Regions from separate parts of the Paenibacillus sp. 7541 genome, predicted to be linked through region 2. Evidence: riboswitches for the same ligand, from Rfam matches in the RefSeq annotation. Region 2 holds a riboswitch; each other region holds the start of a gene.
What was found. A riboswitch is a leader RNA that binds a small molecule or an ion and turns the genes downstream of it on or off. The one in region 2 is predicted to bind thiamine pyrophosphate.

Region 1: another riboswitch for thiamine pyrophosphate. It lies ahead of CHH75_RS20430 (ABC transporter substrate-binding protein); the one in region 2 lies ahead of tenA (thiaminase II).
Region 3: another riboswitch for thiamine pyrophosphate. It lies ahead of CHH75_RS10925 (ECF transporter S component); the one in region 2 lies ahead of tenA (thiaminase II).

Annotation. Positions count from the first base shown of each region.
Region 1 is NZ_NQLZ01000036.1:37,082-47,896, reverse strand. It holds gene CHH75_RS20470 (ABC transporter permease) at 1-432, opposite strand, end outside; gene CHH75_RS20465 (ABC transporter permease) at 434-1,150, opposite strand; gene CHH75_RS20460 (ABC transporter ATP-binding protein) at 1,147-2,061, opposite strand; gene CHH75_RS20455 (sensor histidine kinase) at 2,296-3,732, opposite strand; gene CHH75_RS20450 (response regulator transcription factor) at 3,729-4,403, opposite strand; gene CHH75_RS20445 (LacI family DNA-binding transcriptional regulator) at 4,989-6,020, shown strand; gene CHH75_RS20440 (EAL domain-containing protein) at 6,230-7,276, opposite strand; gene CHH75_RS20435 (VOC family protein) at 7,646-8,032, shown strand; TPP riboswitch at 8,285-8,396, shown strand; gene CHH75_RS20430 (ABC transporter substrate-binding protein) at 8,510-9,553, shown strand; gene CHH75_RS20425 (MTH1187 family thiamine-binding protein) at 9,575-9,868, shown strand; gene CHH75_RS20420 (ABC transporter permease) at 9,865-10,620, shown strand; gene CHH75_RS20415 (ABC transporter ATP-binding protein) at 10,673-10,815, shown strand, end outside.
Region 2 is NZ_NQLZ01000007.1:166,875-177,689, reverse strand. It holds gene CHH75_RS05685 (GH36-type glycosyl hydrolase domain-containing protein) at 1-1,913, shown strand, start outside; gene CHH75_RS05680 (VOC family protein) at 2,125-2,496, opposite strand; gene CHH75_RS05675 (FG-GAP-like repeat-containing protein) at 2,846-3,550, opposite strand; gene CHH75_RS05670 (SEC-C metal-binding domain-containing protein) at 4,057-4,623, shown strand; gene CHH75_RS05665 (cytochrome P450 family protein) at 5,314-6,501, opposite strand; gene CHH75_RS25200 (hypothetical protein) at 6,811-6,936, shown strand; TPP riboswitch at 7,007-7,110, shown strand; gene tenA (thiaminase II) at 7,251-7,955, shown strand; gene thiM (hydroxyethylthiazole kinase) at 7,977-8,819, shown strand; gene thiD (bifunctional hydroxymethylpyrimidine kinase/phosphomethylpyrimidine kinase) at 8,819-9,646, shown strand; gene CHH75_RS05645 (helix-turn-helix domain-containing protein) at 9,862-10,815, shown strand, end outside.
Region 3 is NZ_NQLZ01000016.1:74,516-85,330, reverse strand. It holds gene CHH75_RS10955 (aminotransferase class I/II-fold pyridoxal phosphate-dependent enzyme) at 95-1,393, opposite strand; gene CHH75_RS10950 (pyridoxamine 5'-phosphate oxidase family protein) at 1,518-2,132, opposite strand; gene pdxR (MocR-like pyridoxine biosynthesis transcription factor PdxR) at 2,258-3,754, shown strand; gene CHH75_RS10940 (helix-turn-helix domain-containing protein) at 3,777-4,562, shown strand; gene CHH75_RS10935 (SDR family oxidoreductase) at 4,839-5,708, shown strand; gene asd (archaetidylserine decarboxylase) at 5,730-6,530, opposite strand; TPP riboswitch at 6,721-6,834, shown strand; gene CHH75_RS10925 (ECF transporter S component) at 6,976-7,599, shown strand; gene CHH75_RS10920 (ABC transporter ATP-binding protein) at 7,634-9,295, shown strand; gene CHH75_RS10915 (energy-coupling factor transporter transmembrane component T family protein) at 9,292-10,098, shown strand; gene CHH75_RS10910 (hypothetical protein) at 10,254-10,815, shown strand, end outside.

The DNA.
Region 1 (10,815 bases), on a different contig from region 2:
GCCAGCAAGGCACTGCAGCAGCATCCCCCACGGAATTGGCTCTGCATAGCGATTCACCACGCCAACCAGCAGCAATCCACCCAGGAACAGCAGCTGAATCACCGCCAGCAGAATGCATACGACAGAGAACTTGGACAGATACACCGCCCCCCGGGAGACCGGGAGCACGAGCAGCTGCTTCCATCCGCCGCCGGCATGCTCATATCTGCATACCATCGCACTGAAGACCCCCGTCATAATCGGCAGAAACAGCATCGCGTGGAGAATGCTCATCGTGGTTAAGGTTCTTTCCCAACGAAACGCCCCCACCTCCCTTCCATCAAGGATGCCGAGCAGGGTGGATGCTGCGATGCAGAGCAGGATTTGCAGCCATAGTCTGGACCTGGCCAGCTTCAGCCATTCGGCTGACAAGGCTCGGGTATAGGATGACATATCAGTTCACGTCCCTTCGGTTAAAATGAATCAGGCCCATCAGCGAAATGACGAGACCCAGACACAGACCGGCTCCGACCACCTTCACTTCGCCCGGACCAACATAAGCAAGTACCGGCCATTTCAGCGGCATCCAGTTGGGGAACTGGTACGTGAAGACAGACACAACCGATGCCGTAATCCCTATCCCGACAGGCAGCCCCTGGTTTTTGAGTGTCATCGACATCCAGAGCTGAATTGCCAGCAGCGGGATCGCGGCAAGCATCGGCGCGAAGCCAACTCGCGCCAGATCGACATAGGGTATCTCCTGCGGGGACATGCCGAGCAGAAGTCCAAGGACTGCCGTTCCTGCGGAGAGCAGAATGCAGGATACGGTCAGGAGCAGGAACGCCTGCACGAACTTGGCGCTGAATACCGCCGTTCGGGAAATCGGCAGTGCCAGCAGCTGCTTCCATGAACTGAGCTGGTGCTCTACATTCGCCATCAGCGAGCTGATCAGCGTGATGCCGAGAAACAGCGCAATCGGTACAAAATTCGCAATATTATGAAGCAGCCCGCCCCACGGGTCATCCGCATATTGATTCATCAGGTAATCATACCGCAGGCCAAAATTCAAGCCCTGCATCGCCACCAGCCCGATGGGGCCTAGCGCAGTCAGAAACCAGATCCCTTTGCCGCGGATTTTCATCCAGTCTGCAGACAGTGCGCGGAGCATCATATCCGGTTCCCCTCCCCGACGATCTGCATGAAAATATCCTCCAGCGATCTGCGCTTCTCCTCCACCCGATAAACCGCATGCTGATGCTCGACCAGCCGCTTGACAAGCAGCGCCACCTTCGCATCGCTCATGGCCCCAAGCTCCATCATTCCGCGATTCAGCACGCCGGAGCAGCCGAGCTCAAGCGCGTGCATCAGCGCCGCTTCCGGCTCAGAGACCGACAGGCGGAAGCCGCTCGACGCGGCAGCGGTCAGATTGGTGATCGTATCCTGATACACCAGCCGCCCCTCGCGAATGATGCCTACCTTGTCGGCCATCAGTTCCACCTCGCTGAGCAGGTGGCTGGATACCAGCACTGTGATGCCGAATTGACGCGGCATCTGTTTAATGAGCTCGCGGATTTCCTGAATCCCCGAAGGGTCCAGTCCGTTGGTCGGCTCATCCAGAATGAGCAGCTCTGGATGATTCAGCAGCGCTGCAGCAATGCCGAGCCGCTGCTTCATGCCGAGGGAGTAGCCCTTAACCGGCCGCTTGGCTTCCTTGGTCAGCGAGACGATGTCCAGCACCTCAGCGATGCGAGCTTTGGGCCCGCCCGTAATGCGGCGGATCGTCTCCAAATTTTCAATCGCGGTTAAATGCCCGTAATAGGACGGGTATTCGACCAGCGAGCCTGTCCGCCGCAGAATGTCCATCTTCTCCTTTTTCAAATCCTTGCCGAACAGATGGATGGAGCCGCGCGTGGGCTGAATCAGCCCGAGCAGCATGCGGATTGTCGTTGTTTTGCCCGCTCCGTTCGGTCCGAGAAACCCGTAAATGTCGCCGCGCGCGATTTCCAGGTTGAGATCCTCCACCGCTGCGCGTTTTTTGTACAATTTATACAACCCTTTTGTCTGTATGACCATGTCCGTCACATCAATCACCTCGAGAACTATCCTACCTGCCCCAGGTTAAATGACGGTCGCCCCGAAGTTTAAATTTGATTTAAACAAATAGCTTTCCAAGTCGGGTCACCCCTTCGGGCGCACAAAAAAGGCGACCTATCCCCGGCCCTACCGGGAACAAATCGCCGTATAATGCCCCGCACCGCTGTCCTCATGACATGTTCGAGGACCTCGTGACAGGCTGCTCACTGTGATCTTGATCAGTTACAAGGAAGTGTCATCAGACGCAGCATTCGTCAGAAGGGGATTCGACTTCCGCCACACCCTTACCGCCGAGCCCGCAGCCGAGCTGACGATCTCATAGTCCAGCCCCATCTCTCTGGCAAGATGATCAACGATGGCCAGGCCGATGCCTGTCCCCTTGTGCTCGGAGTCCGCATTCATCCCAGGCCCTCTGTCCGAGATGACCAGCATCCGCTCACCGTCCTCACGCCCGGCCATTCGAATGCCGATATAACCTCCCGCTTTAGCGTGACGCACCACATTTTGGAACAGATTATCCACGATGCGCCGGAACCACAGTTCATCTACATCCCACACGACCGGCTCTCCTTCAAGGTCAATGTCAGGCTCAATCCCCGACTTCTCCCATACCGGATACCAGGCTGCCGCGCTCTCCCTCACCAGCCGCAATATATCCACTGGCGAAAGCTTCAGCTCAATCCGGCCGCTGGTCAGCAGATTATAGGACAACAGATTGTCAATCAGCTCCCCCAGATCCCCGATCTTCGATTCCATCAGCGCCAGTGACTCCTGCCCTTTCTCGCTCAGCTGCTCCTTCCCAATCGAAAAAATATGGCTTCGTATCACAGTGAGCGGCGTCCGCAAATCATGGGACAGATTGGCGATGAGTGCTTTGCGCAGCTCCTCTTCCTCACGCTGGCGGCGCAGGCCAATCTTCAGCTGCTGCACCATATCGTTATACCCTTCCTCCAGCTGGCCGATCTCGTCCCGCTTCGTGAGCTGAACCGGCTGTGGGATGCCCGTCTCAGAGTGCGGCGATGTCATCGCCTTGCGCAAGCGGATCAGCCTCCGCCGGATGCCGACGAAGAACAGCCAGGAGACAAGAATGAACAACAGCGACAAACCGGCCATGAAGGCGGCATAGATGGTCGTCTCACTGGCAAAAGGCTGCTGAACGCTAATATATTGTCTCGGAATCCGCATCACCATGAACCCCTGGCCGCTGCCCTCGTCGCCCCCGATAAAAGCCACCACCGTGAACGGATCGTTGCCCACGGCGGTCTTCATGAACTGCACCGTATACTCGGCACTCCATGTATCAGGGATATCCGGCTGTTCCGGGAGCTCGACCCTTACTTCATTCCGGGCGTCAACCCAGAGGATGGACAACTCCGGATATTCCTCTCGAAGTTCACCAAGCCTCTGACCGATGTGCTCCGCGGACGCGCCGCCGAGCTTCGCCGCTTCGGCATGCCACATCTTGACCAGCGGCTCACCGCTCGTATACTTCGCAGTTGGCACATAGACCGTTCTGGAGAAGGTGTCATTCACGAACCAGTAGAATACGGAGGCCAGCGGCATCACGATCGGCATAAACATCATCGCAGCCATAATCAGCAGCAAATACCGGGAAGTCAGCGAGTTGCGAAATCTCCCCTTGGTTTTCCGCCACTTCATGCTCTCACCCGGTACCCGAGACCGCGGACGGTCTCAATAATGGCCGGAGCTGCCGGATCTCGCTCCAGCTTCTCGCGGAGGTAGCGAATATGCACCATCAGCGTTTTGTCTCCTTCGATGTAGGACTCGTTCCAGACCGCCTCATAGATCTGCTCCTTCGTCATGACCCGCCCCCGGTGCTGCAGCAAATACATGAAGATATGATACTGCTTCCCTGTCAGCACAATATCCTCTCCCGAGTCCATATTCACTATCCGGTTCTCCTTTACATAGATGCGGAGATGTTCGATCTCGACCGCTTCCTCGACGTGGGCCGCCGAACGGCGCAGCAGCACCTCGACCCGCGCTGCCAGCTCGTCAGGATGAAACGGCTTCGTCAAGTAATCGTCGGCAAATTCGAGGCCTTGAAGCTTGTCATCAATCGACGTACGTGCAGACAGCATCAGAATCGGCAGAACCGGACAAGCCTTCTTGATTCGCTGCCCCACCGTGAAGCCGTCAAGCCCCGGCAGCATCACGTCCAGGATGACAACGGCGCAGTTATCCGCTTCCTCCACAGCACGTTCCCCGCTGGTAAGCCACGTGACGCTGTACCCCTTTTCCTTCAGAAACTCACTCACCCATTCGCCTATTTCACGGTCATCCTCAATATATAAAATGCTTGCGCTCAAGTAACCTCTCCCCTTCATCCCAAGCTTGTCCGCCGGGCGTCCCTCCGGCTCCTGTTGGCATTCATTGTATCATGAGCAGACCCGCCCTTAAAACGGGTGCTTCGTTTCACCATTACGTTGTAACCTTGTCACCCAGCCTTTTCACTCAGCTATTCCCTCCAGCTACTTTCTCAAGCCATTTTCTTCGGACTACTTTCTTCGGACTACTTTCTTCGGACTACTTTCTCAGGCTACTTCCTTAAGCTGCATCCTTAGCCATTCCTCAACCCCCTCTCTTACGCCACTCTTTTCCGCCGCTCTCTCTGCTAATTCCCCCCTAATATTGTGCAAACGTTTGACTCCAATCGGGATTTTTGGAGAAAAAGAACCCCCTGATCGTGAATCGTCCCGCCTTCCTGCTGTTGCACAGTATATTTACAAGCACACCGTTTAACGTTAATATAGCAGTTGTAACCGTTTAACTCTATCTGTGCCAAAGGATTGGTTAAACCTTTAACACTATGGATCCGGACCGTATTAAATGGAGCCTGCTTCACGATTTTCTTCCATTTAATCAAGCAAACGGTTCCACAGGAGGTCCTTGTTATGAATGTAACGATTAAAGATGTTGCCAAACGGGCGGGAGTATCCCCCTCCACGGTCTCACGCGTGCTCTCCAATCACCCGAGAATCAGCCGCGAAACATCGCAGAAGGTTCGAGACATTATGGAGGAGATGGGCTATCACCCGAATATGATGGCCAAGAGCCTGGTGTCCAAAACGACGGAAACGATATGTGTCATTCTGCCCAAGCCCGCCGAGGAACTGTTTCTGAATCTGTTCTTCATGGAGCTTATCCGCGGCATCGTCACCCAGGCCAACCGTTCCGGCTATGATGTGCTGATCAGCTCGGGCGGCAGTGAGAAGGAAGAAGTTGAAGCGGTGTCCCGCTTGCTCAATGGCCGCCGTGTGGACGGAGCTATCCTTCTGTATTCCAGGCAGGACGACGCGGTCGTTGACTACCTGAAGGCGAATGAATATCCGTTCGTGCTTATCGGGCGCAGCGAGAAGTATCCGGATCTGCTGTCTGTCGACACGGATAATGTACAGGCCGCTTATGATGCGACCAAACACCTGATTACCTTCGGCCATGAGCGGATCGGCTTTGTCAGCGGGCCACCGAATCTGATGGTGTCCCAGGACCGCCTGAAGGGGTATGGCCAGGCATTGGCAGATGCCGGGCTGACCATGCGCAAGGAGTGGATCGTGGAAGGCGAGTTTCTGCAGGAAAGCGGCTATCGTGCGATGTCCTTTTTTATGAATTTGCCGGAGCGTCCAACAGCGCTTGTCATCGTGGATGACATCGTTGCCTTCGGGGTACTGCGGGGATTAAACGAGCTTGGGTATAAGGTGCCCCAGGATGTATCCATCATCAGCTTCAACAATATTTCGTTGTCCGAATTGTCCAATCCGCCGCTCAGCAGCGTGGACATCGGCATCTATAACCTCGGCTACACCGCTTCCCAGGCATTGATCCAGAGCATTCGCAATCCTAACGAGAAGGGCCGCCCAAGCCGCTATATTATCCCGCACCGGCTCATGATTCGCGAATCTTCGATGCACTCTGCCCCGAAGTAGTGGTGCATCGCTTTATTCAATCGTTTGCACATAAGCCGGTTGCTGCTGGATGCGACCTCTTATACCACCCTGCTGCAAGCTCAGGAGAAGTGCTTCCCTGGGCTTGCTCCCTATAAAGCTTTCAATCACACAACTATCCTGATAAATAAAAACGAAGGGAAGTTTCCTCCCCCTCGATCATTTTCCATATCATATGAATGTTGAATCCCTTAACATAGCATCAGTTGCGACTGGGGTCCCTTGAGCGGTCTTTCCGCCGGTTTCCCAAATAAATAGCCCTGGGCTAGTTCGATGCCGATCTGCCGGCAGTATTGGAACTCCTCACGGCGTTCTATTCCTTCTGCAAGCACCTTGGCCCCGAATTCATGGGCCGTTCGTGTAATCATCTGAAGCTGTTGTTGTTTCACACTGTTCTGCTCGCAATGGTCAATCAGGCTGCGGTCGATTTTGACATAATCGGGCTTCAGCAGCACCATCTGCTCCAATGTGGAGTATCCGGCGCCCACGTCATCCATGGCTAAGGAAATGCCGTGTTTACGATAGGTATCAAAAATCGCCTGGAGATGCTGAATATCATCAATTCTTTCCGTCTCAACAACCTCGAACACGAAATCGCACGGGTCCAGATGATGGCTCTCCAGCACGCGGAACGTCTGCACCAGCGATTTCTTCGGGTCCGAAATCGAGGAAGGCAGAAAGTTGATAAACCGCTTTACACCACTCGGCAGCCACTTGGCGCTGGCCTCAATGGCCGCATTGCGGGCTTCACGGTCCAGAAAATAATGCAGACCTGCACGTCGTGCTGTATCAAAGAGCTTCTGGGGAGGGAATGGCCTGCCGTTCTTAGCCGGACGCAGCAAAAATTCATAAGCCACAATCTGCTCGCAGCGGTCTACAATAGGCTGCATATGGCTCGTAAATTGTTGATCCAGGATAATATTCAGCATATCGCATTGATCATTCTCCGGCCCGAGCTGCTCGGCCATCGTCCACGGATGGTGCTGCTGTGGAGTCGCTCCGTCCATGATGCGGAAGCTGATCTCTTCCCTTGATCCATTCGGAAGTCCCCGAAGCAGCCGGATTAGCGACACCAGCTCATCCCGCCCCTGATAGCTGACAGCACACCCTTCGCGGGTATTGCGCACGGTGCCGCCCCACCCGTCAAGCAGATGAAGAAGCTCTGCGTAAGCTGGTCTGATCTGAACAATTCCCTGGTCCTCAAACGGTTCAAAGGTGCTGCGGTTGTCGCACAACATGTTCATCCCCCTCGGCAAGCTTTCACTAAGCTTCTTATCGGCATTTGGATATGAATTCTTTGTATAATATGCTTTTTTGTAATGAATATGTAAAACAAAACAATCAAAGTTAATCATTTGCATTATGTCTGACAAGCGTTGAAGCAATAAAGAAGAAGGGGAACGCGGCCCGGCCACTTTCGTGATCCCATGATTTATGTAAACCTTGCTGGTGCAAAAGGATTAAAAATCGATCTATAAATCATGATACTTTTCACCCATTAAAATGTAAAGAAAAGTTAAGCGAGAACATATATACCCACTTGACAGGTAGGAATTATATGTTAAGATGTGATTCAAATTGGACGAACAGGAAAGGATGTGGCCAGTATGCCATCTCATAAACGGCTCGATCATGTCGGAGTTATGGTGCGGGATCTTGAGGCGACCATCGACTTCTACACGAAGGTTGTCGGTCTTGAATTGAAGGATCGTGTCAAGCATACGAACGGGGTGATCGAACTTGCCTTCCTCGGCTTTAACGGCAGCGATGAGACCGAAGTGGAGCTTATACAAGGATACAGCGACAGCCTTCCGGCTGAAGGAGCGGTACATCACTTTGCAGTGAGCACAGACCAGATCGAGGCGGAGTACGCCCGGGTTCAGAAGCTCGGCGTGCCGCATCTTGATGAGGAAATTGTGACGCTGCCAAACGGCTACCGTTATTTCTTCCTTCATGGGCCAAACGGAGAATGGATTGAATTTTTCCAGCGCTAAAAATGATTCCCCCGCGCGATCACGACGAGACGAGGCTTTAGTATACGAGTCTCGTCTTTTTCGTATTGCTTCATCGATGCGATATTCAGCGCCCATGCCCATCGAGTCTGGCGAATGCAGCTGTTTGGGGGCTGGATGTGATCAAAGACGAGCATCCCGCCTGGAAATAGTCCGGCTCTCTCTCAGCCCGCACAGGCTGGACAGCTCCAGCCATTAGGTCTATAATAACGGTTAGTTAAGCCTATAACTTCATCATACTTACAGGGGAGCTGGAATCGGCCGGCTGAGAGTGTATCCCATCAAGATACTGACCCTTACACCTGATCTGGGTAATGCCAGCGTAGGAATCCTGACACTGCGGCTCGATATGGATGCCGTGGAATACTTACGCCGTCATGCGCCCCGAGATCCTCGGGGCGTTTCTTATTATTGTGAAGTCACAGGCAGCTAGAATGAAGATGAGGGAGAGAGAAGAACATGATTAAACCGAAATGGACCGCGTTATTGCTCGCATGCATGCTGCTTCTTGTCGCGGCCGGCTGCGGCACAGACAATCAGAAGAGCGGCAGTACGCCGAATCCGAATGATGCTGGCAACAGCGGGGAGACCGCGGAGGCGCCGCGCGATATCCAGCTGATGCTGGATTGGTCAGCCAATACCAATCATACGGGACTGTACGTCGCCAAGGAGCTCGGCTATTACGAAGAAGAAGGACTCAACGTAAGCATTGTGCAGCCGGGCGCCGGCGGCACGGATACGCTGGTCGCCTCGGGGAACGTGCCATTTGGCATCAGCTATCAGGAGGGCGTGACACTTGCACGGACGCAAGGACTTCCGCTCGTGTCGATTGCGGCAGTCATTCAGCATAACACCTCCGGATTTGCCGCTCCGGTCGACCGGAATATCAAGACCGCAGCTGACTTTGAAGGCAAGGCCTACGGCGGCTGGGGCTCGCCGGTGGAAGAAGCCGTCATGAAATCCATAATGGATATCGACGGCGCTGACGTCAGCAAGGTGAACATCGTCAATATCGGGGATGCCGATTATTTTACGGCGGTTAAACGCGACATCGATTTCGCCTGGATCTTCTATGCCTGGACCGGGATCGAGGCAGAGCTTCGGGGAGAGCCGCTGGACATGATCTATGTGAAAGACTACTCGGACAAGCTGGACTACTACACCCCAGTGATTGTAACCAACGAAACGCTGATTCAGGAAGATCCGGAGCTGGTTAAAGCGTTCATGCGCGCCACGGCAAAAGGATATGAATATGCGATCAACCACCCGGAGGAGGCTGCCGATCTGCTGATCAAGGCCGTTCCGGAGCTGGATGCAGAGCTGGTGCTCGCCAGTCAGAAATGGCTGAGTCCGCGCTATCAGGACGATGCCCCTCGCTGGGGAGAGCAGAAGGCCGAGGTATGGTCCGGCTATGCCGAATGGATGTTTGAACGCGGCCTGCTGGACCAGGAGCTGGATGCGGACAGCGCGTTTACGAATGAATTTTTGCCGGATACCCCTTAATTAACGAAAGGAAGATTGCTCATGGCCAACACACTGTTAAGCATTCAAGTCATCCCGAAGACACCGGACGGCGGGGACAGCATCCCCTATGTCGACGAGGCGATCAAGGTCATCCAGGAATCGGGCGTCAAATATGAGGTGCACCCGCTGGAGACGACGATGGAGGGCGAGCTGTCCGAACTGCTGCAAATTGTCGAACGGATGCATGAAGCGCTCGTCAAGGCAGGCAGCCCAGGCATTATATCTCAAGTCAAAATCGCACACTATCCAGACGGCATCAGTATGGACAAGCTAACGGAGAAATACCGTCCATGAGAAGCTGGTGGAGCTTGATATGGCCGCCCGTGGGGGCGGTCCTATTCTTTTTGGTGCTGTGGCAGGGCGCCGTGTGGCTGTGGGATATTGAACCGTATATTCTACCTGCCCCTTCATCCATCGGGCTTGAGATGGTATCCGGCTCACCAGTGCTGCTGAATCATACGCTGGCCACCCTGCGGCTGACCCTGATCGGCTTCCTGATCGGAACAGGCACCGGCATTGTCATTTCCCTGGCGCTGCATCTTATTCCAATGCTTCGAAAGGCACTGTATCCGCTGCTTATTCTCAGTCAGAATGTGCCTACCATCGCGCTGGCCCCGCTGCTCATGATCTGGTTCGGGTTCGGGATGCTGCCCAAAATCATTGTCATCACCCTCGTCTGCTTCTTCCCCGTAGCGGTGGCTGCCCTGGACGGGCTGGCCCGGACAGACCGGACGATGTTGAATTATATGAAGATGACCGGGGCGGGCACCTGGCAAATCTTCACCAAGCTGGAGCTGCCTCACGCCCTCCCTTCGATCTTCTCGGGGCTACGGATCGCCGCCACCTATTCGGTCATGGGCGCGGTCATTGGCGAGTGGATCGGAGCTGACCGGGGCATCGGCTACTATATGATGCTGCAGAGAGCCGGCTACCGCACCGACCGGGTCTTCGTTGCCATTCTGATCATCGTGCTGCTCAGCCTGCTGATGGTGGCGCTGATCGCCCTGTTGGAAAAACGGCTCATTCGCTGGAGCCGCAAGTCATGAAGCCGGCGGGAAGCCCAGTCACTTACATGTCTATAGAAAGGAGATCCACCGCATGCGTGTGAACAACATGAACGACACCCCTTCTAGCTCCCCGGAGTTATCCGGGACATCCACCCCGGCACGGTCTGACTCTACGGATAATCCCGCACTTGAGGTCCGTCATATTCGCAAGGCGTTTCGTCAGCGGCGCGGGGA
Region 2 (10,815 bases):
GCCTGTATCCTTACTTTACCGTAGGCTATATGTCCTGGATGAATCAGTCCGGGGAGTACGTGAAGGAGCTGCAGGGCATTGTCTGCTCCTCCGTAACGCCTTATCAGAAGTATCAGGACTATGACAAAATCAAAAATTTCAGTGACAAAACCTATCTGCTCGCGGATCGTCCGCCTGTCTCCTGGGAGGTGAACCAAGAGGCGTTTGAGGGCGAAGGAGGTTTGCACGCCCCGTCTGCGCTTGCGGCAGAGACGCTGCCTTGCGGAGATGCACGCTACGAAACGCCGGTATGCGCCATGCAGTACAGGCTGGAGATGGCTGCTGGCGAGCAGCAGCAGTACCGCTTCCTGTTCGGCCCGGCCCGGAATGAGGCCGAGATTGAAGGGATACGCAAGGCGTATTTCCTAGAGCAGAACGCCGATGGTCTGGACGGCTTCGAAGCGGCAGGGCCGGAATACGCCGCCTACGTGGGCGAGGGCCAAGGCAGCATTCAGATTCGCACTCCGGACAGCTGGCTGGACAATTTTGTGAACCACTGGCTGCCAAGACAGATGTATTATCACGGCGTGACGAACCGGCTGACGACTGACCCGCAGACGCGAAATTACCTGCAGGATAACATGGGCATGAGCTATATCAAGCCAACGATTGCCCGAGGCGCTTTTCTGACGGCGCTGTCGCAGCAGGAAGCAAGCGGCGCGATGCCGGACGGCATCATTCTGCATCCGGATGCAGAGCTGAAATATATCAATCAGGTTCCGCATACCGACCACTGCGTATGGCTGCCGGTATGCCTGAGCACTTATCTGGACGAAACGAATGATTACAGCATTTTGGAAGAGAAAGTGCCGTTTAAGGACAGCGAGGAGCTGGCGACGGTATTTGAGCACATTACCCTGGCCATGCACTGGCTGATCCGCGACCGGGATGACCGCGGGCTCAACTATATTAATCAGGGGGACTGGTGTGACCCGATGAATATGGTTGGCTATAAGGGCAAAGGGGTATCAGGCTGGCTCACGATTGCGACCGCGTATGCCTTCAAGGTATGGGCCGACATATGCGAGCAGAGCGGACATCCGCAGGCAGCCCGGGAGTTCAGACAAGCGGCGGATGAAACGAATGAGACCGCGAACCGCTATCTGTGGGATGGGAATTGGTATGCGCGCGGAATTACGGATGACAATGTTGTGTTCGGCATCAGCACAGACAAGGAAGGCCGCATTTACATCAATCCGCAGGGCTGGGCGCTGATGAGCGGAGCCGCTGACGAAGACAAGCGCAAGAAGCTGATTCAGGCAGTACACGAGCAGCTCGAAAGTCCTTATGGCGTGGAGAAGCTGGCGCCTTCCTTCACCGCCATGCGCGAGGACGTTGGGCGGGTCACGCAGAAGCATCCGGGCAGTGCGGAGAACGGGGCGGTCTACAACCATGCGGCGGCATTTTATATTTATGCGCTGTATCTGGTCGGCGAGCGTGAGAATGCGTATCGTCTGCTGCGCAAAATGATTCCGGGTCCGGACCTGGATGATATTATGCAGCGCGGCCAGATGCCGGTGTTTATCCCGAACTATTATCGCGGTGCGTACAGACAGTTTCCGCGCACAGCCGGACGGTCGAGCCATCTGTTCAACACCGGAACCGTGCCATGGGTGTACCGCTGCCTGATCGACGGCCTGTTCGGGCTGCAGGGCACTCCGGAAGGATTGCGCGTTCGTCCGCAGCTTCCAGAGGCGTGGCATGAGGCAAGCGTCACGCGCCTGTTCCGCGGTGCGGAGCTGAAGGTGAATTTCAAGCGTGAGGCTGGCGTAAGCGATGTGGAGGTTTATGTGAACGGAAGCCTGATCGAGGGCAACGTCATCACCGGTGTAGAGGCTGGTCAGCAGTACGAAGTGCTGGTGAAGCTTCCTTAGACACATATTCGCCCCGTGCGGCAGCTCTCCAGCGCACGCTGTTTCGCCGCATGGTTGGGGTCGGTCGACCCCATGCAAGATAAGACAAGAGCCCGCTCCTGCTTGAGCACTTCAAGCGGGAGCGGGCTTGTTATGTATGGACCGAGATGTTGAAGGTGGTGTGAATTTTCATGTGGATAAGTACGGATCGCTAGCAGGGAGAAGGAACCTATCAGGCATCACACTGCACGTTGAATTTGTTGCCGTCCGGGTCGAAGAAGTTCAAGAACTTGTTGCCTACGCCGTCGTCAACGATGCTCTCCACCGTAACGTTGTGTTCCTTCAGATGAGCATACAGCTTCTCGATATCCCGCGTCTGAAAGCCGATCACATTATGTGTCTCGCCGTTCTTGGTGAAGTTGGCCTGAGTGTCGTCAGCGGTCTCTACCAAAAACAGCATCTGTCCGGATGGTAGATTAAGCTGGGCCAATGCTTCCTCCGGCATGTGCCACGCAAGCTTGAGGCCGAGCACCTCTTGAAACCAGGCCGCCGACTTTTCGATATGGCGAACCGGAATTTCATTGTATAGAATTTGTTCCAGCATAACTTGTCCCCTTTCCTGGCATTTTTTGATAGTATACCGGATTTGAGGCCTCAGTTAAATATTAGATTCCTTTCTAGGAAAAGACCGGCGGACATTCCTGTAGGTTTATGCTCGCCCGTGTTCGCCTATGTGCGTCTGGTGATAGCGTAGCGGCCGTAGGTCGGGTCGAAGCGATTAGGCTTGTTCTGCGCCTGTCAGGCGCTTTCGAGCGGCGGACCGGGTGATGTCACCGGGGGATGTCTATAGGGGGTCACTCAGCCGAAGCTCCCGGGGCACGGAATGGGCGTCGCCAGATCAGCGTACTGCCGTCCGTTCATCACGTGCGCGTTCCCGGGAGCGCATCGGCATGTTAGGCGTTGCTTGTGCCTGTGTCTGAGCCAGTAATCCATACCCATTGCTGGCTGGGATAGAAGTGAGAACCATTCCAGTTGAGCTCGTTCATGAAATAGCCGAGTCCGTCGGCGTTATACCGCCCCGTTATTCGCTGCAGCGCCATCAGCTCATAGCGTCCGTCCCGGTCAAAATCAACGGGGTACAGGCCGCCAAGCGGATTCACATCGCCCTGAATCGGCTCCTTGAGCTTTCCGTCCGGGGTGTAGATTTCAGATAAATAAGCCTCGCCTTTATAAGTTAAGTCGATGATGTACGTGGAAGCGGGGGTAGCGCTGGTGGCTCTGACCTTGTAGCCGTCCTCGTAGTTGATGCTGTAAGCATGGGCTTGATTGTATAATTCATAGTCGAACAGCAAGCGGGGCTGGTTGTTAAGATACGAGAAGACGTAAGCATAGATGAAGCCGCCTGAGCCGCCGGAATCGATAACGATAAGGATGTCGCTGGCACCATCTCCGGTATAATCGGCCAACTGGATCGTCGGATTGTATCCTGAATTTTGTTTTAGCGGGATGGTGCTAATCCGGCCAGTCCGTCCGTCGCGGATGTGTAACGTAATATTTTCATAAAAAGGGCTGTCTGCTTGAGAGTCCCCGGTCAGATAGACAAGATCGAGAATCCGGTCTCCATTCACATCGCCAAGCTTCTGGTCTAACACAGGCATGCTCACGATCCCTCCTCGGGCTGTAGGTATATGGCCAGTGTATTCTCGACTGCAGCGAAGGTGACAGAAGCCCAGGAAGATACAGGACGTGAGGGGGGGCGCAGTATCCAGAAAGGCCTGGAATCCAGAAAGGCGTAGAATTCATTAAGGCCTAAGAAGGGACAGAAGTCCAGGAAGAGGACAGGACGTGAGGGTTGGGGGGCGGTATCCCGAAAGGCCTAGAATCCAGAAAGCTGCCGCGTTTTCAAGGACTTAAGTACCCGTTCGGTTCCAGGTACAGACAGCGGAACTGCCGCTAACGGGAGGGTGGCGGTACAAGGGGGAAACTTTTACAGTTTGTGGGGATGGGGTTTTTGTGTTACTATTTTGGGTGTCTGCGCCGCCGAAAACGAGATTCTAGCATTAAATTGGATGGAAATTACATTTTAACAATATCCCGGAGTGGTGCAATTTTCATATTAATTCTATTATAATAGGGAAAGCATCTTTTAATTAGGAGCCTGGAAATGAAAAAGCTAGGAAGAAACGATTTATGTCACTGCGGAAGCGGGAAGAAGTACAAGAAATGTTGTCTGGAGAAGGATCAGCATAGGGAACGCCATACCGTTCGCGGTAAAGTGATCCAGTTCCCGGGTTCGAAACCGGCTAGTGCCATGAAGCCAGAGGCTGAGCGTCTATGGCAAATGCTGAATGATAAGCTGGTATGGCTGGATTGGAAAGCTGATGAGCATCGCGAGCTTGCGGAAAGCGTATTCCCGCAGATCTGCCGCGATTACAAGCTCAAGGATGAGGACACGCTGTTCAAGGTGTTCAGCCTGCTTCTGATCTGGAACAACTTCTCGAAGGAAGTGAATCCAAGCTATCGCAAGCCAGGGGGATACGCGGCTGCACTCGAGCATTTGGCAACCTCGCTGCTTGAGCTGCCGGTAACGAAATCCGAGCTGGCGAAGAAGCATGAAGTATCTCCGGCAACATTGAATCGCTACAGCAGCCAGATTTCCGAATTCATGGACGGTGTAGCGGCATCGGATGGTGCGCCGGCTGGCCAGGGAAACGAAGGCTCCGGCAACTAGAATAGACAGGGACTTTCATAAGAGCTTACTTTCTGAATATGATGGACAAGATGTCCCGCGAACGAAAGCGGTTATCCGTACATATGATGTTGTAATTTTGGGGGTCCTGTTATTCTGGCGGCCGCTCCGACAGGGGCGGCTTTTTCACGCTCTCGCATTCAATTTCACAATGTCGCAGGGCAGTATAGGAATTAAATTTTGTGGGAGTTCGTATTCGTCTCGAGGTTGCTCATACAACCTCGCGTTTTTTGTATCATTTGTCATACAAAGGGATGCATTTATGCGATAAAATGGACCGTTTTGTACGATTTCTCACACAAAATCGGAGGTTGGATAGGGATGCTAAGGTGATTTGTACGATCAATCGTACAAATGGCTTGTCATCCCTGGATTTAGCATAGGATTTGTACGATCAATCGTACAAATCTTCATGTGGCGAAGCATGGAAGCACGTCCCATCCTTTCTGCCGGAGCAGGCGGGGCGGGTGTGCTTTTTTGTCGTTGCATGCAAAAAAATCCGCCCATCCCTTCACAGGTGGAAGAGTGGGCGGATGGCTATATGGTTCGACTCGGGGCGCGTCAGACTGCCTCATTGGCGGTCGGGCCCTTGCGCTGTGCCATAAGTGCGGATCAGCGACCGCTTTGCGTCACCACGCCCTGGAGCCGCCGCATTGCCGCCGCGACGAGCGGTCAGCGGAGCGTGACCGGAATTTCCTTGACGCCACGCACGATCATGCCAGGCCTCCATTCCAGTTCTTCCGGCTTTGCGGCGAGCGCGATATGCGGGTACCGCCTGAGCAGAGTCTGGATCGCAATCTCTCCTTCCAGGCGGGCCAGCGGCGCCCCCAAGCACAGATGGATGCCGGTGCCAAAGGCAAGATGCGGGCTCTTCTCCTTGGTGATATCAAACACATCCGCATCGCCGAACTGCTCCTCATCCCGATTGGCTGAGTCGAGGGCGACGATAACGAGATCGCCTTTGGCTATCGAATGGCCATGAAAGTCGATATCCTCGCTGGCCCAGCGGGAGGTGCTGAATTCCACAGGACCATTGTATCTGAGCATTTCCTCAATCGCGTTATGAATGTATTCCGGATGTTGAAGAAGCAGTTCCTTCTGCTCCGGATGCTCCATGAGAGCAAGCATGCCGTTGCCGATCAGGTTGACGGTCGTTTCATGCCCCGCAATGATCAGCAGGGTGACCACGCCATATAGCTCCTCCTCGGTTAACTGATCCCCGGCCTCTTCCGCCATCAGCAGTTCGCTGATCAGATCCTTCCCGGGATTTTGCCGCACCTGGGCGAACCAATCGCGCAAATAGTCGATAAATTCCTTGGCATGCTGCTGAAAAGTCGCGGCGTCTTCATTGCCGGAGCCGATGATGGTGTTGGACCATGTACGGAATTTGTCCCGGTCCTCGAGCGGCACCCCGAGTATTTCGCTAATCACAATAATCGGCAGCGGGAAGGCGTAGTCGTCGATCAAGTTCATCTGCTCGCGTCCGGACACCTGGTCCAGAAGATCGTTGGCAATATCCTCGATGTGGCTGCGCATGCCGGCAATCATTTTCGGAGTAAAAGCTTTCTGCACAAGCCCCCGCAGACGGCGGTGGTCCGGCGGATCGGAGAACAGCATGTTGTTCGTGAACACGCTGCGGCTCTCGGGCCCGTACCGTTTGACCATATCCTTGCTAAAGCGCGAATCCTTCAGCACTTCAACCGCATGGTTGTACTTGCTGATGATCCATCCGGGCTCTCCGCTCGGGAACACAACCTTGTAGATCGGAAACGCATGGCGCAGCTTTTTATAATCGGGATAAGGATTGTGTGTAAAGGCTGCGGTGAACAACTCCGGCGGGTGGACCTCATTGCTATTCAACATGACGATCTCCTTTCTGTGCGGCACCTTGCTCACGATTCGCCGCTGTGATATGCGAACTTCTGGGATAAAGCACATGATATATATTCCATTTTTTAATTGTCAAAACCTTTATTTGTAAAGAGTATCTTTATGACAAAATTGTGACGGACGTCACTTTGACCTGCATTTGGACACGAATCGGCACCCATGTAAAGAAATTGTATAGCAGCATCCTATAACCTAGGTCTATAGACTTATGTAATTAGGGTGATGTCCATGACAAAAGAGTATTTCGAAGAAATGAGAAAGTTCAGCCACAATGATGATATGAGATACAAACTGCTGATGCGCGGGGTCCGGCAGCTGTATGAAGAAAGACAGAAGGAGAAGAACCCGCTCGGTATTCTTCGTCGTCGCAAAAGAAATCGGTCAGTCCGCGTCGGCAAATGGTAAACCAGTAGCCATCAAATGAAAGTTTGACAGCAGAAGAAAACCTATTGTACAGTATTAGTCAAAAGAATAGGAAGTCCACTAGGGGAGCCGTCAGCGGCTGAGACAGGAGCATATCCTGGACCCTTTGAACCTGATCTAGTTCGTACTAGCGTAGGAAAGTGGAGCCTTCATAATACAGGATGGCAGCGTCACTTGACGTTGTCGGTCCTATGCGATGAAGCCGCTCCAGTTTTCGGGGCGGCTTTTTTGGTTGTCCACGAAAATCGGTGATCACGGGACTCCCTGCTCTTTATTTTTCAGGAGGTGGGGTATACATGCGTTTTTCAGAGGAGCTTCGCCGCGAGGCGGACGGTATTTTTGAGGCTATTTTTCAACATCCCTTTGTCAGAGGTATTGCCGAAGGACAGCTGGGCAAGGAGCAGCTGACCCATTACGTCAAGCAGGATTTCGAGTATTTAAATGCCTATATGCGGATTTATGGCATCGCGATTTCCAAATGTGCGAACCGGGAGGACATCGCGGCATTTAACGAGCAGATCTCGTTTATTCTGAACAGTGAGATTCACCCGCATCATAATTTTTGTACGGTCGCTGGCGTCAGTTACGAGGAATTGCAGGGTTACCCGCTGGCGCCTTCCGCACATCACTATATCCGTCACATGCTGACGGTGGCGCACGAGGGCAGTTTGGGCGAGATTATGGCGGTGCTGCTGCCATGCCCATGGACGTACCTGGAAATCGGCCGCAGGCTGATGGAGCAAGTGAACCCGGATGAGAATCATCCGTTCCAGGAATGGATTCAGTTCTACGGCAGCCGGGCGGGAGGTGCCACGGATAAATTTCGTCAAAGGGTGGATGCCTGGGCGGAAACGGCAACGGCGGATGAGCGCAGACGGATGAAGGAGCATTTTATGCTCAGCTGCCAGCTGGAGTATATGTTCTGGGATATGGCTTATAAGCTGGAGGCGTGGCCGGTGCCGATGCCGGAAGCGATCTCCCGGCCTGTACAGCCGATCTGAGTATGTAGGAGGCAGGATGATATGAGTCTGTTGGAACAAAAGCTTTCTGGACTTCTCACTAAGGTGCGAAATGAGAAGCCGCTCGTTCATAACATGACCAACGTCGTTGTTACGAATTTTACGGCAAATGGCCTTTATGCGCTGGGCGCTTCGCCTGTAATGGCTTATGCTCCGGAGGAAGTGGCCGATATGGCCAAGATCGCCGGTGCCCTCGTGCTGAACATTGGGACGCTCAGCCGTGAACAGGTCGATGCAATGATTATTGCTGGGCAATCCGCCAATGCTCACGGCGTACCGGTCTTGCTGGACCCGGTTGGCGCCGGGGCAACCCCTTTCCGTACGGAGTCGTCGCTTCGAATTATGCAAGAGGTCAACGTTGCGCTGGTCAGAGGCAATGCGGCTGAAATCGCCCATCTGATCGGAGAGAGCCGGAGCATTCGCGGCGTGGATGCAGGGGATGACGAATCGAGCAGCGGCCATTCCGAGCTTGCAGTTCGGGCTTCACGCAAGCTGGACACCGTCGTGGCCATTACCGGAGCGGAGGATGTCATTACAGATGGGGACACGTTACGGGTGGTTCGTGGCGGAGATGCCAGACTGACTAAGATAACGGGAGCAGGCTGTCTATTGACCTCGGTGCTTGGCGCCTTTGCCGCGGTGGAGCCGGACGTGCTGCTTGCCGGTACAGCTGGGCTGGCCTTCTACGGGGCAGCGGCTTTCCGAGCGGGGGCACGCACGACAGATCTGGGGCCGGGCAGCTTCCAGACAGCCTTCCTGGATGAACTGGACCGGCTTGCACCGGACTCGCTGACCGGGCATGCGACGGTGCAGGATTATGCGGCAACGGGGGGAATAACATCATGATGAATGAGCACAGGGTATATAAAGCGCTGACGATTGCGGGCTCCGACAGCGGAGGCGGTGCCGGCATCCAGGCGGATCTTAAGACTTTTCAGGAGCTGGGAGCCTATGGCATGTCGGCCATCACGGCCATTACGGTACAGAATACGCTCGGCGTCCAAGGGGTCTATCCGCTGCCGGCGGAAGCATCTGCAGAGCAAATTCATGCGGTCGGCACCGATATCGGGGTCGATGCGCTGAAGACCGGGATGCTGTTCAGTGCCGAGATTATACGGCTGGTAGCGGAGCAAATAAGAGCTTTTGGCTGGGAGAAGGTGGTCGTTGATCCGGTGATGATTGCCAAGGGAGGCGCGGAGCTGCTTCAGATGGAAGCGATCCAGGCGCTGAAGGAGGAGCTGCTGCCGCTAGCGATGGTCGTTACGCCGAATATTCCGGAAGCGGAGGCGCTGGCGGATATGAAGATTCGGACGATGGAGGACCGCCGAGAGGCTGCGAGACGTATTCATCAGTCCGGGCCGAAGATGATTGTCATCAAGGGCGGCCATGATGAAGAGGGCGGGAGCAGCCAGGTGCTGGACCTGTTCTATGACGGCTCATCCTTCACAGAGCTGATAGGCAAAAGGGTAACGACCACGCATACACACGGAACAGGCTGTACTTTCTCAGCTGCAATTACGGCTGGTCTGGCGAAGGGCATCTCTCCATCGCAGGCGATTCTGGATGCCAAAGCCTTCATCCAGGCTGCGATTGAGGATGAGCTGGGAATCGGCCACGGTCATGGTCCAACCAACCATTGGGCCTACCGCCGCCGCAATGGGATGCTTGTATAATCAGGATCAAGCAACCAGGCATTATAGCTGAATATGTACATGAGATAGATAGACAAGCTTCGATATCGATAGATATCGGGGCTTGTTTTTTATTATGGAAAAATTATAGAAATTAAGCTTGAGAGTTGACATGCAAGAATTGAACAGTAATACTGGAACTGATTATTATTCCATAATATGGATTCCGTGTGGGGTCTTGTTGGAGGTTGTTCCATTTGAATACAACAACCACGATACGATCACAATTAGAGGATTATCTTCGAACTAAGGGGTTGACCATCAATCGCTTTGCTGAGATATCCAATACCAACTCTGGGACGATTAGTTCTATTATTAATGGTACTCGGCCAATATCAATGCAACAACTCGATCGTATTACGTCCGGCATGGAGCTCCCCGAGGGAGCGCTATACGAGCTGTATGTTGAGGAGTGCTTTCGTTATTCACCTAATTGGCGTCGGTTACGCCCTTTCCTATACCGCTGTGCGGAACTGGACAAACTCGATTGCATCCATAAGATTGTTCAATTGATGATGGACAGTCTTATCTATCTCCCACTATTGTTCGATACTGCTGAAGATTGGTATCAACAGGGAAACGAATCAGCGGCAGCGATCATCTATGAATGTGTGGCTGAAAGTGAGAAATATCAGCATTCTGAACGGCTTGCTTTATGCCAGTACAGGTTATTTTCGATTTCAGTCGGCTCCAATCAACAGCTCAATTTACAAGCAGCTACGAAGTTTGAAGGTTTTGTAGAACGTTTGGATGAGATCGACCAGCTCGACGCATTGAAAGACCTTGCTAATATATATGCGGCTCTCGGGCGATGGGGTAAAGTAGATGAAATTGCAGAGAAGATGGGGAGAAAGGCCAGTATCTTATACCGGAACAAGTATCAGACGTCGAGAAGACGTGTATTGCATAAGGAACCGAAGAAACCTTTATTTCTATATATCATTTATTCCTACCTGTTGCGGTCCGGGGTTAGTGATGCGCGAGGCGAGTACGAGCAGGCTCTTAGTTATGTATCTCTGTACAGTGATCTTGACTGGGTAGTAGAAGATTCAGAGGAAGCTCGTCAGATCATAGCACAATACAAGATGTGGGCAACTGCCAATAGGTATATGTACAAACTCATGATGGGGGATGTTGAAGTTCTTCCTGAA
Region 3 (10,815 bases), on a different contig from region 2:
TGTCCCAGGTATACAAGAAAGCCGCTCTCTACAAGGCTTGTAGAGAGCGGCTTCTCCTATCGATCATCACCGCATGTGTCCGGTCACTGCGTAATTACGTCTGCTGCAGATCCTGAACACCCTGGTGAATCAAATCAAACAGATCCTCCAAATATGGCTCCTCAATGCATGAGAATGCGATCCGCAGATCATGTTCGCCCAAAGCAATGGTGCCGATCCCGTACTCGTGAATTAGATGGGAGCGGAGCGCTTCAGCCTGGACCGTCTTGAGCTTCAGGCACATGAAATATCCGGAGTTGAACGGGTAGTAGTCCCATGCTTCGCTATATTTGCCGCTGTCCAGAATGTCCTTCACTTTATTGGCGCGGCCTTTCATAATCTGAAGCTTCTCTTCCTTCTGCTCCTTGAATCCCGGTGCCTTCAACGCATCCAGCACAAAGGTCTGCGAAGGGTGGGGACCGCTGGAGATGGTTGCGCGGATGATGCCGAGCGTCTTCTGCTCCAGGGCATCCAGCACGTCCTTGTTCTCCGAAGCATAGGTAATGAAGCCGACACGGAATCCCCAGACGAATTCCTCCTTCGTGGCTCCATCCACCTTCACCGCCAGTACGCGCGGATGCAGATCGGCCAGGCGGCCAAACAGCGATTCCTTGAGCGAATCTTCAAAGAACAGGCCGAAATACGCATCATCCGTAACCACAACGACATTGATTCCCGCTTCGGCCGCATCCTTGATCGCTGCGACGATGGCGTCTCCCTCGGCTGCCCCAGGTGTGTAGCCTGTCGGGTTGTTCGGGAAGTTGAGGATAACCACGGCTTTCCCCTTATCCTTCTGGGCCAGAAGGGCGTCGCGCAAACCTGCGGCATTAAAGGTCATCTCCGATGTGAAAAGAGGGAAATTCACGTTCACCCCATGGCGGCGGACGCCGAATGTCAGGTCATAGTTTTCCCAGTTCTTGTCGGGATAGATGACGGCATCGCCTTCATCTACGAACAGGTCAGCGACGATGCTGAGACCGTGGGTCAGTGCATTGGTTGCAATCGGATTGCCGAAGCTCTTCCCTTGCAGCGAAGGGTTCTCTTCCAGCATCTTGTCCCGCCATAGAGAGCGCAGCTCCGGCTTGCCGGCTGGAGGGGCGTACGGGTACAGGTCCTTCGGCGCGAAAGCCGACAGCTTCTCCTGAATGACCCCCAGATGCATAGGAATGCCGCCTTCGGTTGCGATTCCAATCGTTGCATTATATTTTTTCGCATGGGCTGCTGCCTCAGCGGATTGGCTCAGAATGCCTTCCTTCGGGAAATAGAGCTCCTTGCCGAGTGTGGAGAGCATGTCAAATACATGCGGGTTACCGGCTTGCAGCTTCTCATTCAATTGTCCGGCCAATGGGTTCATGAATTGGCTCCTTCCTTCCGCAATTCTATTGGATATTATGACGACATTGGATGTAATGTCTCCGATTCATTGCCTAACATTATACCACCTTGCACATCAACCGTCACGATCAATTCGCGTCGCTTTAATGCGATCCCGTGAAATATTTTCGCATTAGTTTTGCGGTTTCGCGATCCTGCTCCTGATCCCGGCTTTCGAGCGCCTGCGCGATGCTCTCCAGACGCTCCGGTGTCAGATTTTGCCCGAATTTGAATTTTGCGCTCAGCCGATGGGGCACCAGCTTGATGACGGCGACCCCTTTCAGCCTTTTGGCATACTTCGGGTCCTGTGCATCAATCGTGGCATAGCCGCCTTCCGGCTGAAGCTTACGCATCAGCGCTTCCATTGCCAGCGCTTTTTCTTCGAGGTCATCTACGAGCACCGCTTCCCCGACAGCGGTTACGCTTTTGAAATATGCGGTTGCGGGACAGGCCAGGACCGGATCGGAATAATAGGACGGAATCAGAGAATATTCATCCGCCACAGTAAAGCAGACCGCGGGGGTGCGCCGAAGATGCTCCATCTTCTCGCCCATGCGGCTGCCATGAAAATAAAAGGCCTGGTTCGCATACACAAAGTTCAGCGGGGTCACCCGTGGAATGCCGTCTTCACCTACCGTGCCGAGAAAGCCGAAGCTCGCCTGATGCATAAAGGCTTCAATCTCCGCCGGGTCGTCCATCATAAATTCATCTCTTCTCATTCGTATCACCTCATATATGATTTCATCCCATGTGAACAGCATACGCTTCAGATTGACACATCAAAAGCGCCAATTTACAGTGATTTATATAGGCCAATTTCAGTTGTGGATACAGGAGGGGTTCGATGGAACTGGGGCTGCCGTTTGAAACCTATGTAGCAAAATATAAATACAAGTACCTGGCGCTCTACCAGGCTCTATGCAAAGCCATTCTGAGCGGAAATCTGCCGGCAGGTGTCCGCCTTCCGGCTACGCGCGAGCTCGCCAGGATGTACGGCATATCGAGGGGAGCGGCCGCCCAGAGCTACGACATGCTGCTGTCAGAAGGCTATGTGGAGACCCGGGTTGGCAGCGGAACGTATGTCGCCCAAGGGATGACGAAACGCCCTGACATGCTGCCCACCTCCCGGGAGCCGGTGCTATCGGTCTGGGGGAAGCGGCTTATGGATGCCATCCCTGCAGGGGACAATGAGAATGAGAGCGGGGATGCTGACCGGCTTGAAGAAGGAACGATCTCATTTTCAAGTGTGAATATTCCGATGGAGCTGTTTCCTTATGCGGAGTGGCGCAGCGCATTAGCCTTTGCAGGCGGCATCGGCGGCCGATTGCTGGAAAGCGGGCCACCTCCTGCCGGAGACATGGAACTGCGAAAGGCGATCGCCGGTCATCTGCGATTCAAACGCGGCATTGAGGCCGACCCGGAGCAGATCGTTGTGTTCAGCGGCTCGATGCAGGGTCTGATGCTGTTATTCCAGCTTCTGGTTGATGAGGGGGAGCCTGTTGTGCTTGAGGATCCCGGATTCCCGGGCATCTATCAAGCGGTATCTGCCAGCGGCGGCATTCCGCTGCCTTCGCCTGTGGATGCACAGGGCCTCGTGCCTTCGGAATGGGAGGCTAAACTGCTTGTCGTATCGCCCAGCCGCCAGTACCCCACGGGAAAGGTGCTGCCGCTTGAACGAAGAAGGGCGCTCCTGAACTGGGCTGGCAGACGCAATGCCTGGGTCATCGAGGATGACTATGACAGCGAATTCCGCTGGAGAGGGCGGCCGATTGAGCCGCTGAAGGTGCTGGATCACGAGCAGAGGGTCATCTACATCGGTTCGTTCTCGAAAACGATGTTTAACGGCCTTCGGCTAGGCTATGCCGTGCTGCCGCCAGCCTTGGTATCGCCCGTCGTGGCGGCTAAAGCGATCTATGAGCCGATATCCCCGGCTTCTCTGGAGCAGCGGGCGCTGGCCAGGTTTATGCAGACGGGCGGGTATGCGCGTCATCTGCGGCGAATGACCAAGGTGTTCGGTGCGAGGTACGAAGCCTTTTGCGAGCATATGAACCGGCAGGTTCCGGAAGTGTTTCGTCTCGAACGAGGAGATTCCGGATTGCTCGTATACGCGAGCTGGCTGAAATCCGGCGAGGCCTATGACAGGTTCAGACAGGCGGCGCGCGACCGCGGGGTTGTGTTCCGCAATGCGTCCGTGTATCATTATAGTTTCGCTCCTCCGGCGGCCTGCTTTGCATTTGCCCATCTGAACGACGGCCAGATTGAAGAGGGGGTTCGCCGGCTGGCTGCTGCGTGGACAGACATGCTGAAAAACAGGTATGATGGTGGAGGATCAATTTTTTGACATAGATGAGGGGGAATGAGTGATGCTGAACGCATCGCCGTCTTCTTTTGTAATCAAGCCCGCGCTGGCGAAGATCGTCTGCGAACCGGGATGGAAGTGGCAAAAGCGTGAAAAACCGATGCAGAATTACGATTTGTTTTATGTCTGGAGCGGGGAAGGGATTGTCGAGCTGAATGATGAGCCATATACGGTCGGGAAAGGGAGCTGCTTCCTGTTTCGTCCGGGCGATCATACGAGCGCGACGCATAATCCGCAAAAGCCGTTGGTTTTGACATATATCCATTTTGACGTTACGGAGCCGGTAACGGAGGTTCCCGCTCCATACCGGCAGCTCTCCGAGACGATGGAGTTCGAGAATTTGCTGGCAAGGTACGTCAGGCTGTATCTGGACAAGCCCTTCGGGGGGGAGGAAGAGGGACAGCTGATTCTGAAACAGCTAATGATTTATCTTCTGCGTGCCGATCTGGCTGAGCCGATTGTCAAAAAAGTGAGCAATCAGCTATCGGAAGCCATCCACGAAATCGCCAATTATGTCCGCCAGCATCCAGGCATCCCGCATCGGGTGGAGGATTTGGCTGCCAGAGCCGGATTATCACCGCGCTACTTCTCCATCAAGTTCAAAGAACTGATCGGGACGCCAGTGCAGTCGTATATTATCCGGATGCGCATTGAGCGGGCGCAGCATTTGCTGCTGCATCAGGGGATGAATGTGACCGAGGTGGCTGATGCGCTGGGCTACCGGGACATCTTTTTCTTCAGTCGGCAGTTTAAGCAGTACACGGGGAAAAGCCCTTCCGAAATCCGTTGATGCGTCAATTTCGAACATTCCGATTGGGTCATTTCGCCATGAGGCGGCGAAGTGCGGATCCCGCGCGCTGGGGCGTCCTTGTGCAGCTGGGTGGAGCAGGGGCCCTGCTGGTATTGCGGGCTCCGCTCCGCTTGAACCGCTTAAACGAAGCGCCGACACCGTTCGCTGTCAGAGATTCATGGCATCAGAAAGCGCAGATTACACCCTGCTCCGGACTGAACCCGGTTGCGGGATCATCTGCGCTTTTTTTGGCTGTAACCAAAAGGAGGAAGGGGAATGACAAAGATAGAGGAACAGCGGGTGGCCCTGGTCACAGGTGCTTCCAGCGGCTTCGGCATGCTGATCAGCCTGGCGCTGGCCCAAGCCGGATACATTGTAGTTGCGGGTGTCCGGAGGCCGGAGGCAGAAGATGAGCTGCGTTTGCGTGCGGAACAGGAAGGGGCTCGAGGGTTGATTCATCCGCTTCGGCTGGACATTTGCCGCCCGGAGCACATTGAGCAGGCCTCGGCATACATCGAAGATACCTACGGCCGTCTCGACGTGCTGGTGAACAACGCCGGTGAAGCGGTCGGGGGCATGGTGGAGGAAGTGCCGCTTGCGGATTGGAGAAGACAGATGGAGACGAACTTCTTCGGCACGCTGGCGGTGACACAGGCGATGCTTCCTCTGCTGCGTACAACCGGGCGCGCCAAAATCATCATGCTGAGCAGCATCAGCGGTGTGGTTGGCTTTCCGGGATACGGGCCGTATGCCGCATCCAAATTCGCGGTAGAAGGGTTCAGTGAAAGCCTGTCGATGGAGCTGGCCCCTTGGGGTGTCGATGTGGTGCTGGTCCAGCCGGGCGCTTATGGCACCCCGATCTGGCGCAAGAGCTTCGGGGCGATCCAGAGCGGGGAGCATTCCCCGTACCGCGAGGTATTAACCGGCGTGCTGGCCTATTCCAAGCGGACAGCCGAGCAGGCCGGAGACCCGATGGAGGTCGCCAGGCTGGTGGCACGGATTGCCACTATGCGTAAACCGAAATTTCGTTATCGGCTGCCCCGTTCGACCCAGTGGTCGGCCTGGATGAAGCTTCTGCTGCCGGACCGGCTGTTCCAGCGCATCGTCATGAGGCTGCTGCGTCAGAAGGACGCAGGCAGGGAATAACGCTGACGCAAGAACAGGGGACTAGTTTGCTTTTTCATTCGGATGAAGGACTCCCAGAAGCTCGCCCATTTTGACCCTTGAGCCGGTCTCTAAATCTCCGCGTGGCGTGAATGTGCCGCTTTCGGTCAGAAGCACGACGGTGGAGCCGAATTCGAAGTAAGCCAGCTCATCGCCGATCTGCCACTGCTTGACCTCGTCGCTCACATATTGAATGCTGCTGACGTTCATCGCGCCAACCTTCACAACAGCGACCTCGCCGAATTCATGCGCAATGTATGTAATCAGCCGTTCGTTCCGGCTCAGCACGGACCGGATATGGGTCATTGCAAAATCATTGACCGGGTACACCTTGCCCTTCAGATGCTCGCTTTCCGTCTGCACGCCGGTAACCGGGGAGTGAATGCGGTGGTAATCCGTCGGACTTAGATACAGCACAAATACATACCCGTTGATATAATGCTCAATTCGCGGGGAGTGGTTCAGCAGCTCGGCTATCGTGTAGTCTTGCCCCTTCACATTGACAATGGTGCCTGCCTGAATCAAACCCTGCGCGGTAATGGTGGCATCGACCGGACTGACCATGGCGCTCTGTGTATCATCGATGGAGCGCATGCCGATTTTCAGTCTGCGGGAGAAGAACTCGTTCAGCGAGCGGTATTCGTGAATTTCCTTCTCCGCTTCGTGGGCGGGAATTTGATATACCCGAATGAATGTCGGTATAAGATAACGGCTGACTCCACTGTGAGAGAAGCGCCCCATCAGCTTGGAAAGCCACTTTCGGGAAGACAGTTCGGTCATTAGCCGCAGCAAATGTTTAGCCATGAAATTCTCCTTTTCCTGCATGTGTCTATAGGATCTTGATGGCGGTTTCATATCACCGGTTGATAGACGCATGGTAAGTACAATCTGATATTGACACAGTTTTGATTCGAAATCAATAAATCGGTCAATTTGTAAAATGGTTCTTGCAAATTTGCGATGGGCTGTGTATTTTTAGATTAGCATAAAACCGAATAGGGAGTACGGGGGCTTGAGTGAATCAGGCTGAGATTGCAGCTGTTATCCCGCTGCTGACCGTTAATCTGAACTGGGTAATGCCAGCGTAGAGAATATCCGACCCTGCCTATACTAGGGCCTATTTTCCGTCTGCGCATTTTTCCAGACGGTTTTTTGTTGTGTGGATTTGGAATGAATGAGCAGCCGGCCGGCGCGAATCTTGCCAATCCTGTTCGCCACGAAATAAAGGTTGAGAGGGGTATGAAGGTTTATGGGAGTTCCAGTTAAAGAAAATTTGGAATTACAGTCCCGGAAAGGACTGCGAGTCAGCGATATTTTGGTTACCGTATTGGTGTCACTGGTGTTTGGGATTGTGTATCACTTTTGGGGATCGGTATATAGCTTGCTCAAGCCGTTTCAGGCGGATGAGCTGCTGTACGGGATGTGGTTTGCAGCGGCAACGCTTGCTTTTCTGCTGATCCGTAAGCCGGGCGTCGCGATTATTGCAGAGTTGGCGGCCGCGCACGTGGAAGTGCTGTTTGGCAGCGGCTGGGGTCTGACCCTGCTTATGTACGGGCTGATTCAAGGACTTGGAGCCGAGCTGGTCTTTGCGGCATTCCGCTACCGGAACTACAGCGTGTGGGTTGCTGCAGCGGCAGGAGCTGTGGCAGCGCTTGGCTCGATGGTGCTCGATTTCTACTACAGCTACACGGATGATTTGGAATCCTGGCTGTTCATTGCCAAATACGGCATGCGTATCCTCAGCGGCGCGGTCATCGCCGGTCTGCTCATGGTGCTGCTGGCGAAGGCGCTTGAGCGTACAGGCGTAACGGCGCTGCTCCGCCCGGCTTCATCGAAGGATTACGAAGCATTGGACGATCCGCGCCATGGCTGATCAGGGAACTGGGCGCAGTGCCGCTTGGGAGCCGATGGCGGCGGAAGGGCTTCGAGAGCCTAGGGAGCAGGCAGTATCCGTGGAGGGGCTCCGGCTGAAATACCCCGGGGAAGAGCGGCTGACGTTCAAGGATGTATCCTTTAAGGCCGCGCCGGGTGAAAAAGTGCTGCTGCTCGGGCCGAGCGGATGCGGAAAATCGACGCTGCTGCAGGTGCTCAGCGGCATGATTCCGAAGGCGACCGAGGTGCCGATGAAATGTGAGAACCGGCAGCTTCCCCGTTCATGGGCTTACGTGTTCCAGGATCCGGACACGCAGTTTTGCATGCCGTATGTGGATGAGGAGCTGGCTTTCGTTCTGGAGAATCTTGCGGTCCCCCGGGACGAGATGAAAGCGAGAATGCGCGAAGCGCTGGATGCGGTCGGCCTGCATCTCAAGGAGCTGCATATGCCGATCAGCCACTTGTCACAAGGAATGAAGCAACGGCTGGCACTGGCATCGGCACTGCTGCTGGAACCGGAGGTGCTGTTCCTGGATGAGCCTTCGGCTCTGCTTGATCCGGAAGGCCGGCGTCAGATCTGGGAAGCGGTGAAGCGAGTGTCCGCCGGACGTACCCTGATCATCGTGGAGCACCGGATCGAAGAGATGGCAGACTATGTGGACCGGATCGTGCTGTTCGGACCGGATGGCGTGATATTGGGCGAAGGCCCGCCGAAGGAAGTGTTCGCTCGTTATGAATCGGAGCTGAAGTCCTACGGCATCTGGTATCCCGGCGTGTGGGAGGACTATGCAGCTTCGCGCGCGGGGCAGCAGTGGTTCCCCCGCATCGCTTCGAGCAGCGCGGCTGGATCGTTATCCTCCCTGGAACCGGTGGTGGCCTCCTCCGGTGAAGGGAGGGGGCGTCCGGATCAGGAGAATGAAGTCGTGAATCCGTACGCGAGCGTAAGCGCGAATCGCTGCAGCCGTGAGCCGCAGATCACGCTGCAGAGCTTCGCTGGCCAGCGGCGCAGTCAGCCTGTGATCGCATTGGATCATGCGGAGGTATTCCCGGGTGATTATGTGGCGATCCTCGGCCCGAACGGAGCTGGCAAAAGCTCGCTTCTGCTAAGCCTGATGGGCTTACTGCCATCTGAAGGGACCTACATTCTTGGCGGCGAGCATGTGGTTAAGGGAAAGCGGAAGAAGCTTCGCAAACGCAGGGAACAGCAGCTTCGCCAGATCGGGTTTGTGTTCCAGAATCCGGAGCTTCAGTTTGTCACGGAGCGTGTGGGAGATGAGGTTGCTTATTCCTTGCTGGTGGACGGTATGCCTGCCAGTGAAGCGGAGGAAGCATCTCGCAGCATTCTGGAGCGCTTCGGTCTGCATGGGCTGGAAGGAAGGCATCCGTATCAGCTGTCAACCGGTCAGAAGCGCAGGCTCAGTGTCGCTACGGCCATGGCGAGACAGCCTTCGGTTCTGCTGCTGGATGAACCCACCTTCGGGCAGGATGCCCGCAATACGTTTGCGATCCTGGAGATGTGCGAGCAGCTTCGGCGCAGCGGAACCGCGATCCTGATGGTGACACATGAGCTGCAGATCGCTGAGATGGCCGCCACGCATATATGGGAGATCCGCGAGGGCAGGGTGGTGTCCCAGAAGGTGTCGCCAAGATTACATGCGGCAGAATCGGACATGGCCTTGGCGGAGGTGAGTTCATGAGCTTCTGGGGACCTGTCCGTCACACCTGGCTGCATCGGACGAATCCGGTTGTGAAGCTGGGTGTCATCTGTCTGTTGTTCTTCATGACCGTGCTCACTCATGATCTTGATGTCATCATCTATCAAGCGATGATCTTCACGGTTTGCTTGCTGCTGCTAAGCGGCATTCAGCCCTGGAAAATGCTGCTGTTTCTCATTCCGTTCATGATGGCGTTCCTCGCTTCTGCTTCATCGATGATGCTGTTTGGTAAAGGGGATACCATCTGGTGGCAATGGGGCCTGTTCAAAATATCGGAGGAAAGCTTCTACCGCGGTCTGCACCTCGGGTTCAAAGGCATCGCCTTTGCAGCCGAAGGCCTGCTGCTTGTAACCACAACGCAATCGGTCGACTTGTTCTATGCGTTAATGCAGAAGCTTAAACTTCGGCCCAAGTATGCGTACAGCTTCATGGCATCCATCCGTCTGCTGCCGATGGTGTGGGAGGAATTCCTTATTCGTCGGCAGGCGCTGAAGGTGCGCGGGGTACAGCCGGCTCGCGGCCCGCGCAGGCTGGTCGTGCGCGCCGGATTATATGTAGTTCCGCTGCTGGCGCAAAGCATTCGCCGGGCTCACCGCGTGGCTGCGGCGATGGAGGCGAAGCAGTTCGACGGGGACCGGAGTCAGGCGCGAACGTACTACTATCCGTCTCAGTATTCCCGGTATGATGTGCTGACGGTCGGCTTGCTGGCTGCGGCCGTCTGCTGTGCATATGCGGGGGCAAGCTATTATCCGTGGTTTGGCATCGGCGATGTCCGGTTCAATTAAGTGAGAAGCAGAAAGCCAGTCCTGTGGGGGCGGGCTTTCTGCTTCTTCTGTTTGGCTCGCGATATGCGGCTCGGATATAATACTAATGGTAAAGACAGATCTAAACGGCAATGGATCAATATTCATCCACTATCAACTAAAGGCAGGTAACGGCAATGGAATACATATATGAATCGGCACAGCGCAGCTACGAGGATTTCGCGAGCGGCCGGGTGCTGTATAATGCGCGCGGAACGACCTCGTTTCCGGTGAGGCTTGCCAGCGAGATTGTGCAGCGATGTTTACGCATGCTTGAAGACAGGGGGAACGAGGGTCCCTATACCTTATTCGATCCATGCTGCGGGGGCGGCTACCTGTTGACGGTCGCGGGGCTGCTGCACGGCCAGCGCTTCAAGCAGGTCATCGGCTCGGATGTGAACGCCGGCGTGCTGGAATTGGCGGGGAACAATCTGTCCTTGCTTACGCCCGAAGGCATGCAGCGACGCGAGAAGCAGATCAAGGAGCTGATCCAGCTCTATGATAAGCCCTCGCACCATGAAGCGCTTCAAAGTGTTGCCCGCCTGGAGCAGCTGCTGGATCGGTCAGCAATTGAGGAGGTCCGCTGCTTTCAAGGGGATATTACGAATTGGCAGGAGCCATTTGACCTTAAGGCAAACCTTGTGCTAACCGACCTTCCTTATGGACAGATCGTCAGCTGGAACGGGGATAGCGCGGATC